Regions from separate parts of the Paenibacillus sp. FSL R5-0914 genome, predicted to be linked through region 3. Evidence: predicted binding sites of a transcription regulator. Region 3 holds the regulator's gene; each other region holds the start of a gene.
What was found. The regulator LexA, encoded in region 3, represses DNA repair genes until DNA is damaged. The targets are predictions, from matches to a motif close to CGAACATATGTTCG.

Region 1: recA (recombinase RecA) is a predicted target of LexA. The motif match lies at 2,554-2,567, and genes of this name have one in related genera.
Region 2: MKX60_RS11475 (ImmA/IrrE family metallo-endopeptidase) is a predicted target of LexA. The motif match lies at 3,410-3,423, and genes of this name have one in related genera.

The regions. Positions count from the first base shown of each region.
Region 1 covers NZ_JBBORH010000001.1:3,591,762-3,596,886, forward strand. Annotated here, with positions in the region: gene MKX60_RS15955 (YajQ family cyclic di-GMP-binding protein) at 1-200, shown strand, start outside; gene pgsA (CDP-diacylglycerol--glycerol-3-phosphate 3-phosphatidyltransferase) at 354-941, shown strand; gene MKX60_RS15965 (competence/damage-inducible protein A) at 1,051-2,337, shown strand; gene recA (recombinase RecA) at 2,637-3,704, shown strand; gene MKX60_RS15975 (regulatory protein RecX) at 3,870-4,601, shown strand; gene rny (ribonuclease Y) at 4,918-5,125, shown strand, end outside.
Region 2 covers NZ_JBBORH010000001.1:2,610,767-2,615,891, forward strand. Annotated here, with positions in the region: gene MKX60_RS11455 (hypothetical protein) at 289-1,278, opposite strand; gene MKX60_RS11460 (RNA polymerase sigma factor) at 1,275-1,769, opposite strand; gene MKX60_RS11465 (hypothetical protein) at 1,947-2,279, opposite strand; gene MKX60_RS11470 (hypothetical protein) at 2,600-2,761, opposite strand; gene MKX60_RS11475 (ImmA/IrrE family metallo-endopeptidase) at 2,838-3,380, opposite strand; gene MKX60_RS11480 (YjfB family protein) at 3,521-3,697, opposite strand; gene MKX60_RS11485 (hypothetical protein) at 3,847-3,993, shown strand; gene MKX60_RS11490 (NucA/NucB deoxyribonuclease domain-containing protein) at 4,072-4,503, opposite strand; gene MKX60_RS11495 (cytidine deaminase) at 4,611-5,027, shown strand.
Region 3 covers NZ_JBBORH010000002.1:1,367,804-1,372,928, reverse strand. Annotated here, with positions in the region: gene MKX60_RS22220 (MBL fold metallo-hydrolase) at 1-30, shown strand, start outside; gene MKX60_RS22215 (hypothetical protein) at 156-734, opposite strand; gene MKX60_RS22210 (hypothetical protein) at 969-1,349, opposite strand; gene MKX60_RS22205 (L,D-transpeptidase) at 1,499-1,837, opposite strand; gene lexA (transcriptional repressor LexA) at 2,111-2,737, opposite strand; gene MKX60_RS22195 (LysM peptidoglycan-binding domain-containing protein) at 3,033-3,446, shown strand; gene MKX60_RS22190 (DUF896 domain-containing protein) at 3,556-3,765, shown strand; gene MKX60_RS22185 (hypothetical protein) at 3,815-4,342, shown strand; gene MKX60_RS22180 (HAD family hydrolase) at 4,376-5,125, shown strand, end outside.

The sequences.
Region 1 (5,125 bases), on a different contig from region 3:
GTCTTAAGCAAGGAATTGATCAGGAGAACGCAAAAAAAATTAACATCCTGATTCGTGATTCGAAATTGAAGGTGAAGAGCCAGATTCAAGGAGATCAGATCCGCGTAACTGGTAAGAGTCGCGATGATTTACAACAAATTATCCAGATTTTACGTAAAGCTGATTTGCCTCTGGACCTGCAGTTCAACAACTTAAAATAGCATTTTGTACCCCGCAGTGCTTATCAGCGCCATTATGCGGGGTGCTTTGTATTTTTTTTGACACCTATTTATAGCTATAATATACTTGCTTAAGTAGAAATAGATGAGCCTGACTCAGGCAATTTGTATGAACGATTTAGGGGAGGAACTTCAGTGAATTTGCCCAACCGCATCACGCTAGCACGTATTTGCCTGATCCCGATTATGATGTTTTTCTTACTGGTGGATTTCAGTTTTTATCCAGAACCGATACATTGGGGCTCTTTTCAGCTATCTGTTAATCATTTGGTGGCAGCTGTAATCTTTTTGCTTGCAGCGAGCACAGATGGAATAGACGGCTACATAGCAAGGAAATATAATATGGTCACCAATCTCGGTAAGCTCCTTGATCCGTTAGCGGACAAGCTGTTAGTTTCTGCAGTTCTGATTTCACTTGTGGAATTGGGCAGATGTGATTCATGGATCGCAATTGTTATCATTAGTCGTGAGTTCGCAGTAACCGGGCTTCGCCAGATAGCATTGTTAGAGGGAAAAGTGGTTGCCGCCAGCAAATGGGGTAAGATAAAGACGGTTGTACAAATTGTAGCGATCTCACTGCTGTTGTTAAATAATTTCCCGTTTCAATTCGTCAGCATTCCTGTAGACGATATTGCCATCTGGGCTGCAGCCTTGATCACTATTTACTCTGGAATTGATTATTTTGTGAAGAATAAGGATCTATTACAGCTGCATAATGCTTAAGCGTTTTAGGCAGCTACATATAGGAGAGGTAATAGGTAAAGCACCTATTACCTTTTTTAAACCCTAAAAGCAGTGTATCTACATTATAACGAGGAGGCGAAAGCCAGCTATGAAAGCGGAGATTATTGCAGTAGGCACGGAGCTTTTGCTCGGTCAAATCGTAAATAGTAATGCCCAATTTTTGTCTATTGAGCTAGCTGCTATTGGGATTGATGTATATTTTCAAACCGTAGTTGGGGATAACAGCAGTCGCTTGCAGCAAGCCATTGAGATCGCTCAAAGCAGAGCGGATGTTATCATATTTACCGGTGGTATTGGTCCTACAGAAGATGATCTAACGAAGGACGCGCTGGCTGCTTCCTTAGGTCGCACACTTCATATAGATCGCTTAGCAATGGATCATGTACAACGTTTCTTTGATGATCGAAAGATTGTAATGACGGAGAATAATCGTAAACAGGCACTTATAATTGAAGGAACTACACCTTTGCCAAATGAGATTGGTCTTGCTGTTGGCATTGCTTTTGAGCATGAAAAGAAATATTATATTGTGCTTCCTGGTCCGCCTCGCGAGATGAAGCCGATGTTCGTAGATAAAGCTGTACCGTGGCTCCAGCAGCACGCTCTAACGACAGAAATGCCACTTTATTCTAAAATGCTTAAATTTGCCGGTATCGGAGAATCACTGCTTGAGGATAAGCTCATTGATCTTATTCACAGCCAGACAGACCCAACCATAGCTCCTTACGCTAAAGAGGGAGAGGTAACCGTTCGTATTTCGACAAAAGCGCCTTCCGAGCATGAAGCTTACAAGAAGCTGGAGATTCTGGAGAAACAGATCAAAGAGATTTTGCCAGAACATTTATATGCAAATATTGATGTGCCACTGGAGCAATTGATTGTGGATTGGATGGCGGATGCAGGTCTGACTTTAAGTGCGGCAGAGAGTTGCACGGGAGGCTTGCTGATGGAGAGTATCACTAACATTCCAGGCAGTGCTTCGATGTTTGCGGGAGGAATCGTCTGTTATTCCAACGACCTGAAGAAAAAACTTCTGAATGTGCCAAGTGCTTATTTGGAGGGGCCAGATGCTCCAGGGGCAGTTAGTCGTGAAGTTGCCGAGGTGTTAGCTGATCAGGTGAGAATGATCGCAGATAGTGATTTCGGTTTATCTGTAACTGGTGTAGCAGGACCGGGCTATTCTGAACGTAAGCCAGTTGGACTTGTATTTATTGGTTTAGCTGAACGCGGGCGTAAGACAGAAGTATACGAGCTTAATCTTAAAGGTACACGTGAAAATATACGACTGCGTACTGTTAAAGCTCTGTTGTATCGTCTATGGCGCAGACTTGAGGAACGGAAGGTGGAGACACCTCTTGAAGGCTCAGACTTGTAATGGGAGATTAGCCCAGTTATAATTGAGACATACGGAAGAACCGTGGCACTGAGATTTCTTTGCTGCGGTTTTTTGTATATCTGCGGAGATTTTGATCGCTGTTTTGGTTTTGATCATAAGTCGTTGATGTCCGGTGAAGTAGAGAAATCAGTTAACTTCTATGTCCGGAGGGAGGCTTACAATAAAAGGGATAATTAACGCTTGAGACAAAAAAAACGAATGTATGTTCGAAAAAAAGCTTGGCAAGACCTCAAAAACACGTTATTATATTATTATAAACAGTGAAGGAAGTGGTCTGATTGTCAGATCGTCGTGCAGCGCTTGATATGGCGCTTCGTCAAATAGAAAAACAATTTGGTAAAGGTTCGATCATGAAACTGGGAGAATCCACTCATATGCAAGTGGAAGTTGTACCTAGCGGATCTTTGGCACTTGATATTGCGTTAGGTATAGGCGGACTTCCCAAGGGACGTATTATTGAAGTATACGGACCTGAATCCTCCGGTAAAACGACTGTTGCTCTTCATGCTATTGCAGAAGTGCAAAAACAAGGAGGACAAGCTGCATTTATCGATGCTGAGCATGCGCTCGATCCGAAGTATGCACGTAACTTGGGCGTAAACATTGATGAATTGTTGCTATCTCAGCCAGATACGGGTGAACAGGCACTTGAGATTGCTGAAGCACTTGTCCGTAGTGGTGCAGTAGACATTATTGTCGTTGACTCCGTAGCTGCGTTGGTTCCTAAAGCGGAAATCGAAGGTGATATGGGTGACTCTCACGTCGGCCTACAGGCTCGTTTGATGTCTCAAGCGCTTCGGAAGCTATCTGGTGCCATTAGTAAATCGAATACAATTGCTATCTTTATTAACCAGCTTCGTGAGAAAATTGGTGTTATGTTCGGTAACCCTGAGACAACACCGGGTGGTCGGGCGTTGAAATTCTACTCTTCCGTACGGTTGGATGTTCGCCGTGTCGAAAGTATTAAGATGGGTAACGACGTTGTAGGTAACCGAACCAAGATCAAGATTGTGAAGAATAAGGTAGCACCTCCATTTAAACAAGCTGATGTTGATATCATGTATGGTGAAGGGATTTCCAGAGAAGGAAGTCTTGTAGACATCGGTACTGAAATGGACATCGTGAATAAGAGTGGTGCATGGTATTCCTATGAGGGTGAGCGTCTCGGTCAAGGACGTGAGAATGCCAAACAGTTCTTGAAAGAACATCAAGATATTGCACTTATCATTGAGAACAAGATCCGTGAAGCAAGTAACCTGTCCACTATTGTTGCTGCACCAAATGAAGCGGAAATCATTGCAGAGCAAGAGGAAGAAGAAAAGCTACTTCTCGAAATCGAACAATAGAATTTACTAAGGAATAGGACGCCCTGTGATTCATTGTTGCAGGGTGTCTTTTCTTAACAGTGTAAGAACATATATATTTGGGGTCCCCCCAAAGTACCTGAGTACGCACCGAAGTTAAGCCGCACTTTGTGGGGATATTTTATTGCTATGAGGTGACAAGCAACTATGGTAATACAGCTGGATATGGATTTTGAATCGGATGAGCAGGACGTACAGGTCCTATCTGATTTTCCTGATGGAGAACTTTTAGAAATTACTAAGGTAGAACGTCAGAAGAAGTCGGACCACCGCTACATCATACATTTCGGAGCCTATAACATGACTGTACACGAAGACGTCATGATTAAATATCGGATGATTACTGGAAATTCTTTTATGAAAGCCGATTTGGAGGAAATTGTTGTTGCTGATGAGCGACAACGAGCTTATGTAGAAGGACTTCGTTATCTAGAACGGAAGCCACGTACCGCTATGGAAATGACTCGCCGTTTACGGCAGAAGGAAATAGGGGAGACTATTATTGCGGAAGTGGTGCAACGGCTACAGCAGGAAAGATTTCTTGATGACCCCTTGTATGCAAAGCAATGGGCGGAGCAACGCATTACGAACCAGCGAAAAGGGAAAATGTGGATTCGCCAAGAGCTACGTGAGAAAGGAATCGACAAAACCTTGATCTCGGAAGCACTGGAGAATGTCAGTCCTGAACAAGAACTAGAAAGTGCACTTCAGATTGGTCGTAAGAAATGGAATCTTATTCGTGGTGAAGCCACAGATAAGCGCAGAAAGACTGGAGCCTTCTTAATGCGGCGTGGATTCTCGGGTGATATGGTGCGACAAGTGATCAATACTTTACTTGAGGAAGACAATTATGAGGGTGAAGATGAGGAATTTTACTAGACTCACTGATTCTCTTGACATTAATGCGCATATCGACTCTCTTGACAATGTCTTTTTATAAATAATAAAATATAACATGAATCGGCATAAAGTAAGAATCCTTTTTCCTTCCCAAAAAGGTGACTTTTTAAAACGGTTCGCGTACAACTCATATGAAATGTAATCGCCGGATAAGGCGGGCAGTGTGCATGTGCAGCATGTGCAGTATGGCAATCGGTTATTTACCGGTTTTTTGTATGGTGATGAACGGATAGTTTAACAACTGCACAATTCCCAGGGATATACCTTGGAGAGGAACCAACGAGGAGGTGAACAGATGCAAGCATGGATCTGGGTCATTATCGTTCTCGTTGTAGCTGCATTATTCTTTGGGTTCGGTTATTTTATTCGTAAATCCCTTGCAGAAGCTAAAATTCAAAGCGCAGAAAGAGAAGCCGTAGTCATCGTGGAGAACGCGAAGAAAGACGCAGAGGCGCTGAAGAAAGAAACAGTATTGGAAGCTAAGGACGAAGTCCATAGAATCC
Region 2 (5,125 bases), on a different contig from region 3:
GGCGTTCTTTTTTTGAGTCCCGTTATCATAGCAGTATTGAACATGTAAAAGAGCCATCATAGGATTAATCTACAACGGCTCTTTTATACTTAGAATCTGATATTCTGACATGACGCAATGTAAACCATACAGCCAACACAAAAAGGGCGCTATCGCAAAGCCATGAAATGGTTTTGCAGCAACGCCTTTTTTTTGTATCCAGCTAGACTTTTCTAATGGGTATGGTGCCCGAAAAGTTGTCCCAATCGTTGTTCCTATCGCTGTACTCTCGGTTTTCGACCATCATTTTTATGGTTTCATACTATCCCATAGCTGCTGGAATGCCCCGGACTCAACCTCGAAGAATACAGGTGCCTGACCGTAACGTACTAGCCCTTGACCAAACAGCGTCAGCTCTACCCTGGCGTTGTCTTCCAGCTGGAGATAGAGAACCTTGCGGTCTTCGCTGTCGTAGATGCCTTGCGCGGTAAGAGGCTCTGCTGCCAGAGGTTTGGCCGCTTGGAGCGCCTTCACGAAGCCATTAAGGGCCTCGTCGTCAGCGAGCGGTGTGTACTGCTGCTGTCCGTTGTTCCAACTGTCGAAGCTTTCCCACTGTGCGGAAGTAATTCGACCTTCAAGATTTAGCTTGCCAAATAGATCAGCGCCGCTGTTTACGGTGATCCCGTTTGTATGCTCATACAGTTCGGCGAATACCTCGCCGTTGATTTCCGAATAGGACATAATCAGGAAATTGGAGTCATATCCCTTTACGGAATAGATATCTGTTTCGCCGATGTTAGAAGCTAACTCAATATATTTGTCTTTACCGCTCCACTCATCGATGCCACCTGTAGTACGTCCAAGCTTGTCACCGCGCAGAGCGGCAGCATCGGCTGCGTTGATTCGAGTCGCAGACTGTGTATAAATGTTATCTTTATATACGACTAGAGCGATCATATCTGCCATAACGCCAGATTTGGTATCCGGCAGTTCCAGCTTGGGGATGACAATGCTTCCGGACGCATTTGTGCCAGAATTGCCTTGTTGGCTTGGACCTGGAGTTACCTGAGCGATTTGCCCTTGAGTACTCTGGCCGTTTAACTGCTGCCATATATTAGGTGCAGCTAAGCCGATCCCGGCGGCGAGGACGATACTTGCCGCGATATAAACCGTCTTGCGTGGACGTTTCCGTTCCTGCTGTTGCTCCAGTTTGTCTATCAATTCTTTTTTCATCTCTTCACCTGGTTTCATAGAATCCACCGCTCTCTTGTATGATGTTCGAAACTGATCTTCTTTCATTGTGATTCCACTCCTTCCAGCTCTAGTTTTAACAGTTGCCGTCCCCGTTGAAGTCTCATCTTCACGGCAGACTGACTAATCTGCAGAATCTTGCTGATTTCCTGGATGGGATAGTCCTCGTAATAATAAAGATGGATTACGGTTTTATACTTCATAGGCATCGCCATAACTAACTGCAGTAGAGCCAAATCCTCGGGGGTGTCTACCGCAATCGGCTCAGCATTTTCCAGCTTAACCTCGCGCTTGCGCCAGCCTCTGCCCAGTAATGTTTTACAATGATTGGTGATTACTCGGATCAGCCATGCTTTTTGATGTTCAGCGTCTTTGAACTTTGGTGCTTTTTCTATCAGTTTGATGAAGGTATCCTGAGTGGCCTCTTCGGCATCTTGGCGGCTGCCTAAATGGACCAAAGCAATCCGGAACAGCATATCTGCGTAGATTTCGTAACTCTTTATCACATGATTTCCCGGCCGGGTCATGGATCGTTGCATGATTCTATGCCCCCTTTACCTATAACACCATTTAGGACGGCATTTGGTCACATTATGTTCCTGAGAAAATTTGTTAGCGTCTAGATCAAGGGTTAGAATCTAAAAAAGGTGCGATTGCCCCAGCAGCCATATCATGACTGTTGAGACAATCGCACCTTTATAATAGAAGTTCCCCCTTTACGGGAGGGTCTCCTCACTATGTTTATATGTATAGTTTGGATCAAACCTTTTTACAAGAGCCATGCTATATTGATAAATCCGATCCTTCTCTTTTCGATAAAAGTATCTTGCGTTAGGTTCATCTGCAAAAATCACCGTTGTACTTACGACGGGAGCCTTACCAATCTGGGTATAGACTTTATAAAGATCTTCATTCTTATAATCTCTCGTAGCTACCAAATAATGAATCACTTCATTATCCATATGATTTCGGAAGGCCTGAAGCGCTAAAGAAGCGACTCCATATACAATAACGAAGGTAATAAGGATTATTTTTGTTCTTTTCTTCATTAATTCCCTCCATTTAGCTAAAATGTATATATTATAAGATAATATATTGTGACTGGTATGTCATATCTATTGTATCTTGTAATCTACAAATTAGAAGGGTACTACCAGGTCTCAGAATCTTATGGTTTATTATTTGGGGAGTTGTGGGTATGTTCCTCATTCTAATTCTTATTGGTTTGATTCAATTTGTCGCATAACAGAGCTTATAATTACATATAAGGCAGCAAATTTCCTGCCGATAGTTAAACCCGCGTAGGTAAAGAATTGCCTGGGTATACTATACTTGCTGCCTTTTTATTATGAACTTACACAAATCATCTTCAGTCTTCTTTGGGTTCTTGCAATAAAATGGAGAAGGTCCCCGTTTCATGATCCACTTCAATCGACTCGATCCCAACAAAATCCGGAATTTCGGGGTGTACTGCATCTACGTTATAATCTGGATGAGTCATCAATAATTCAATTACTTTAATGGCTTCCATATCGATCCCCCTTGCGAGAAATTCCACCATAATTAATGGTCCTTCATTGCGACTACCCTTATTATCTCCGCAGTCATTATTGAATATGTGTTAATCGTTCTTCGTTTCTTCCCATCACGGCCAATAATTGCCCCTGAAAAACACGTCTTTGAATTTGATCAATCCGCTGTAAAGCCAGCTCGCTTGGCACTTGAAATTCTGCTGCAAGATAGCTGATTGCATCTTCCCGTTGCTCAGGCAATGTCATGCGGGAGATCATGGAGTAGGGCATAGCTGCATAAAGAATAAATCGCTCAGATTCATCCTCCTGTGCCCGCGTAAAATGTTCTGGCATCAATATTTGATCAGTACCATGGCGGAGCAGATGACAGAGCTCATGGAGAAACTCTAGCCGCTGCAGACTGGCTGGAAGCCGGTTGTCTATAAACATGGTGTACATCCCCGCTGATGCTTCGATGCTCTTGCTTCTTACATCCAAATAATGAACCCAAATATTAAGCCGTTCTGCAATATAAGCAATCGAAATTTGCGAAGGCTGAGTAAGGTTCAGACGCTTGTATAAATCTTCTGTCCACTTCTCCAGCGCAGTCATTTGATAATAGGATTTCATGTTATTCATATCATTCACCTCATTCAGAATCAGTTATAGGATCGTATGTTCGCATAAATGAGCAAAAGAAAAGCCCGAAGGCTATGTAAAGTAAAAAACATAAGGACACATAAGAACGAGTGTTCTCGTGTGTCCTTAGCATAAAGCAATTAAACACTAATATCAAGTGTTTTTCCTAAATTCGGAGCAACGCTTTTGCCCAGCATTTCCACCATCGTTTGACTCTGGGTTTCAGCCTGATTTTTGGCAATATTCATGACTTGTATTCCTACATTTTGAGCTAAGGATGCCTGGCTCATTGCCATTGATAATGCGGCTATATCCATATTGCACCTCCTTTGTGTATATCCTGTTTATCGACAGTGCCTACCTAATTCATTAGGTGAATAGCATTTGTTTGCCAGTTCGCCCAAACGGCTTATCTCCTTTTTACATATCTTGTGCTGTAGTCATTAATCATTAGGAGGAATTAATTATGGGAATGGAACATTGTGGTTGTAACGTAGGTCCTGTAGTAAGCCCAGTAAATGTAGGTCCGGTGTGTAGTCCTTTTACTTCAACAGGAGCTATTCTGGTACTCTTCATCTTGCTGGTTATCATCACTAAAGCTTGCTTATTCTAAGCTAGCTGATGCACATTGTAGCCCCATCCGGTATACCGGATGGGGCTATTCTTTTGAAGCACTGTTCACGTTAGCTTATTATTTGAACATAAATTCTACGCGGGTTCCATCCGCATAATCTTCTAACTGATTGCCAACCCAGCTTCCTGCGCCGCGGTTATCTTTTGGGGTTATGTATTCAATGTCGGCCCCTTTGCCGCCTTCATTACACATGGCCATGGGCCATTCATCGCGGTCGTAGCCTTTTTTGGTGGGGATCCCTTTTAAGGATTCTTTGCGGTTGTCTTCAGCCTGCTCACGGTTAATCGTGCACGTCGCGGACTCCCCTTTGGCAATCGCGTCCTGAATGTGCTTAGCGGTCTCAGGATAACGATCAGCTGGGAAGATCAGCTGAACAACTTCTGAATCGGATGTGGACGAGGGGGCTGCCGGATCTCCGTTCTGTTCATACCAGTAACCGCCCAAAGCAAGTAACACAACAATGATGAGACTGGTGAGTAATTTCTGTATTTTCAAATCTGCTCCTCCTTTTTTGGAACTTAAAATAGTATATCTTATATCATAATGCAGTGCGATTTAATATACTTAGGAAAAATAAGAGGAGGACGGAATTGGATATGGAGTATTTGATTACGATTGAAGATCAGACGCTTATAGCCTCTGCTGAAGATATTATTACTAGACGCTATGAATGGGGAAGACACCATGTAGGGGCGGCGCTCCGTACTAAGACGGGGGAAATCTTTACAGCGGTACATGTAGAAGCTAGCATGGGACGAATTACAGTCTGTGCAGAAGCGATGGTGATTGGAAAAGCGATATCCGAAGGTTACAAGGAATTTGATACGATTGTTGCGGTAAGGCATTCTGATCCGGACAGCGAGGAAAGAGAAATTAAAGTAGTTTCTCCCTGCGGGATGTGCCGTGAGTTAATTGCTGATTACGGGAAGGATTGCAAAGTTATTGTATCCGAGGACGGCCGGTTAGCTAAATATGATATTTCTGAATTACTACCGCTGAGATATACAAGGTAAATTGGAGATATAGTCAGGAGCCGCCGGGCTCCTTTTTTTATTGAGCCGTGAATTTATTCAGCAGTTCCTTACACTGTCCTAAATTAATTTACAACTTC
Region 3 (5,125 bases):
CGATTTAACGGATTTAGTGTGCAATTTTAAAATGAATGTTGGATGCAGCGAAAACGGCCCTCTCAAAAGGACCGTTTTTTTGTCTTTCCTTAAGGTTTTCAAAATTTCTAATTGGGAAAGGTAAAGTGAAGTAATAATAGGCGGAAGGGGGGCATTCATTCGGATACGATCGACCTGAAGAAAGCATGTAATTGTTGGACTTGGGAGTAAGCTTCTTTGTATTGATTATCGGATTGTTGAATGGGCAATAAGCCTGGCAAGAAGGAAATACTATACACAGGTATTTCATTGCTGTTCATGTATATTTTAAGCGTAAGTTCCTCAATAACATCAGCCTCTTCGTCAAAGCTATTAACCACATTAATATCCGCACTTGAAGCAGTTGATTTGCTGTTTTGTTGTCGTTTAGATACTTTTGAAAGGGTTAGTGCGTTAACAACAATCTCTGATCCCATTATATTGTCGAACGAGTATAGCTTTGCTATTGCTTTTTTGCTTGTTTTCGGATTGCTGGTACCTATTGCTATTTTTTTATAAGGTTCATTAAGGGCGATCAAGTGAGATTGATTGGGCGGAATGAATGTTTTGGTGAATATAATATTAAAAGATGAGGTTGCGTTTAACAGCTTAGAAAGTTCAGAAGAAGTAGATAGTTTTTTTAATTCTATAATAACGGCACTTAGAATTAAGACTCCTCCTACAATGGCAAACATATACATTAAGAAAATCAGCATGTAATCACACCTCCAATGATCTCAGTAGAGCAAGATTTATTGCTTATTGAAAGATATGCCTGAATTCTCTCTACTAGTATCTGTTAAGAGCGAAAATCGTGGGAATTTAGGAAACGACTACTGATTAGAAAAGAGAAAGCACCCAGAGATCTGCCGATTTTGCAAGCTGAGTGCAAAATTGGGGCAACTGCTGGAGTGCTTTGTTGAGAGCTTTTTAAAATAAATATGTCAAGATCATAAGAAATTGAAGGCTGTGATTTGATCAGTATAAACAATTAGCTGTTTGTATTCGATCGGAGATTCATAGTGAGTATAGGGTCTTACAGAAACATCATTAAGGACTACAAAGTTATAGCTGAAATTTTTATCGGGATGTTCCGCACCTAAATAAGATATGTATTCATCTACAATGACATCATCCATTAGAGATTTTAAGTCAAAAACATCCTCTTTATTGGAGGTGGAAGGGGAGATGGTCCCTTGAATACTGCCGAATGAGGTGAGTAAATTTACTTTTTTTCCACCCGCTTGATCGTTATTTAACAATAAGCCAGAGAGTTTAACAAGTGCATCGACTTTAAAATCGACGAGGGTTCTAATTTTTGAGTTGTTCAAAACGAGACACTTCCTTTCAATTTGAAATCCTGTTAACATTATTCGACATATAACCACATAATTCCTATTAGGTCATCAAAAATACATAAATACAAACACGCCCCCTCCATTGAACCATGAGTGAGGCGTGTTTATCTATAGAGATAGATTTAATTCCTGATCGTTACTCGTGTTCCAATCGGTACAATCGCAGCTAGTGCTAACACATCTTCATTGTACATACGAATACAACCGTGGGATACTTCGTGCCCTATGGATGAGGGATCATTATTTCCATGTATCCCATAGTGAGGCTTAGATAGCCCCATCCAAAAGACCCCAAATGGACCACCTGGATCGGGTTGTTTGTTGATGATTGTGAATTCACCGAGTGGTGATTGAGTTAACATTTTACCGATTCCGACTGGGAAGCCCCTGATCACAATGTCGTTATCAAGAAGATAAAGCATACGCTGCGTCAGATCAACTATAATCCGGTAATTTGGCATTGTGCAACACTCCTTTCTAATTAAGATATGAGGAGGATGCCTAAACGGTTATTCATTAAAAATGGTCATTTTAGCCTATGAGAACAAATGTTCTGTAATTGATAAATGGAGTTTGATAACAATAAAAAAGCTATTCTGCATTTGCAGAACAGCTTTTTTAAAAAAATAAAAGAAAGTATATATTTTTACGATATACCCTATCCTTATACTTCTCGTAGAAACGGATACCGTCCTTTAGGACGGTATCCGTTTTCGCTAGGTAGGAGTGCAAACTTAGTGGATATCTCGAAATAATCCGATAACTCTGCCGAGAATGGTTACGCGATTAAGGCGAAGAGGCTCGTACGCCGGATTCTCCGGCTGAAGACGTATATGATCACGTTCTTTATAAAAAGTCTTAACGGTTGCTTCATCTTCTTCGGTCATAGCTACAACGATATCTCCGTTATCAGCCGTTTGTTGTTGACGAACAATAACATAGTCGCCATTCATAATCCCAGCTTCGACCATACTGTCACCTTGAACCGATAACATAAATACTTTGTTATCTCCAACATAGTGAGTTGGAAGCGGGAAGTAGTCTTCAATATTCTCAGTAGCAGTGATAGGAACCCCGGCGGTAACCTTACCTACGACAGGAATGCGAGCGACGGTTTGCGCGAAATGATGGACATTCTCGGAATCCTCTTGGCCAAGCAATTCTATCGCACGAGGCTTCGTTGGATCTCGACGGATAAGTCCCTTCTTCTCTAGCCGATCTAAATGACCGTGAACTGTGGAGCTGGAAGCAAGACCAACAGCTTCTCCAATCTCCCGGACGGAAGGAGGATAACCCTTGCTGCGGACTTCGCTACGTATAAATTCCAGGATCGCCAGCTGGCGACTTGAAATCTTTGACATTGGAATCAACCCCATATAGTAATGTTTGGGAAAATTATAACATAGAACTACCGTTCGCACAAACATAAGTTCTAACTATTATAAATATTAATTCGAAAGAGTTAATAAATGGTAGTCTTGTATTGATTGCGTTTCCTTCATCTAAACGATAAGAGTGATTCTTTATATGAAGAATATGGTAAATATTAACCTCTGAAAAAAAGAGAACAATTGTTCTAAAATAGTATTGAAGAAAACACATGTTCGTGTTATTATAATTTCAAAAGTAAGAACAAGTGTTTGGAGGATGATATTCATGTTAAAATACAGTACATACCGTAGCATCTACGATAAAGCCCCAGTGGTTGAATCTTTAGGACATAATCCTATTACCCGTTATTCAGCTCAGATTAAAGAGATTACAGAGTTTTTGCTTGAAGGCTTGATGCGTTTGTTCCGTAGAGATTTTGTTATTAAACTGACATTGATCATCGTGCTCGTACTATCAGGACTTACAGTAGTAGGTAATGTATTTGCAGGATCTACTACTTTAATGAAGGATGAGAAGCGCGTAGTGGTTGAACGTGGAGATACACTTTGGAGTATTGCTCTTGAGAATAAACCTTCTGATATGAAAACGGCTGTATATATAGAAGGAATTAAAAAATCCAATGGCATTAAAGGTAGTCAGATTAATGCTGGAGATATTCTCACTTTACCTATATATTAATATTCTAAGAACATAATAAGAGGACATGAAGAGCTTGCAGGGAGTAAACCTTGACAAGCTCTTTTTCTCATGGCAGAGTTAGAATTAATTTATAAGGGGAGGGAAAGTTTTGAATATTGATGAGTTGGTCGCGCGTATTAACGAATTGGCACGCAAACAGAAGAGCGTAGGCCTTAATCAAGAGGAAACGGCGGAACGCGCCAAGCTTCGTGAAATTTATTTGGGGAATATTCGCAATAACTTCCGAGCACAATTGAATACGATTGAATTGGTTGATAATGATGAGCATGAACAAGGTAACAAGGGGCGTAAGCATTAACACCCTGTTCCTTTTCATAGATATTACTGGATGACTAGGGGGAACGCATATGGCCCGTTCTTGGGAAAGAATGGTTCAACGCAACACGCAGCAAATTAATAAGCAAAGAAAGAAACAGGGGAAGGAAACGATTTACGCATCTAAATCTAAATCTCCTGGTAAGAACAGTGAAACCTTTAAAGGCCGTAACATTGCATTTCCATTAGTGTTATTAGTGCTTGGTACTATGTTTTGGATGGTTGGTTCAGTGGACCAGGCCAAAGGTAATGGTATGCTTATGAACTGGCTAGGAGTCGTTTTGTACTACTTACTAGCGGCACTTCTGTTCTTCCGACGTCCGTACTTGAAGGTAGAGAATGCTAGACTATCTACTATAAAATTCAACCGCGAACGTTATCTGCCAGCTTCTGATATTGAGAAAATCATCCTTTCGCGTGGAGCTGTTGTAATTAAGCATAAAGGCAAACGCACGAAATGGATTTTTACCAGACTTATGAATCGTTATGATACCAATGCAATGGGGACTCGACTGGAAGCATTCGCAAAAGCTCACCAAATTGAAGTAGTTCACGAATAGAAATTAACCAGCCATGGGAGAGGGAGACCTGTAATGCCAATTTCCGCCGTACTATTTGACCTTGATGATACACTGCTCTGGGATGATCGGAGCGTTAATGAAGCATTTCGTTCTGCATGTGAAGCCGCTGGGGATACGATTGATCCACAAGAACTGGAACTTGCGGTGCGTAAAGAAGCCATTGGACTATATGAATCCTACGAAACGAACCCGTTTACAAAGATGATTGGGATTAATCCGTTTGAAGCACTTTGGGGGAACTTTACTGCAGGTGAACAGCCGGAATTCCGTCAATTGGAGCAGCTTGCACCGGGATATCGTAAAGAGGCATGGCGTCGTGGTCTTGCAGCACTTGGTGTAGAGGACGAAGCTCTTGCTGAGACATTAGCAGCCAAATTCGCAGCAGAGCGTAGAAATCGACCTTACATCTATGAAGAAACGATTCAGGTGCTTGAAGAACTGAAGGGGAAAGTGAAGCTATTGCTTCTGACTAATGGATGCCCTGCATTGCAACAAGAGAAACTAGATGGCGTACCTGAAATCGTTCCTTTCTTTGATCACATCGTGATTTCTGGAAGCTTCGGCAAAGGAAAGCCGAATAAGGAAATTTTTCTGCATGCCCTAGAACTTTTAGATATTGCACCTGAGCAAGGAGTTATGGTCGGAGATAAGCTTACAACGGATATTCGTGGTGGGCTGGCAACAGGTTTGACTACAGTTTGGATTAACAGAAAAGGCAAACAGCCAGATCCGGAAATTCAGCCGGATTATGAAATCAAACAT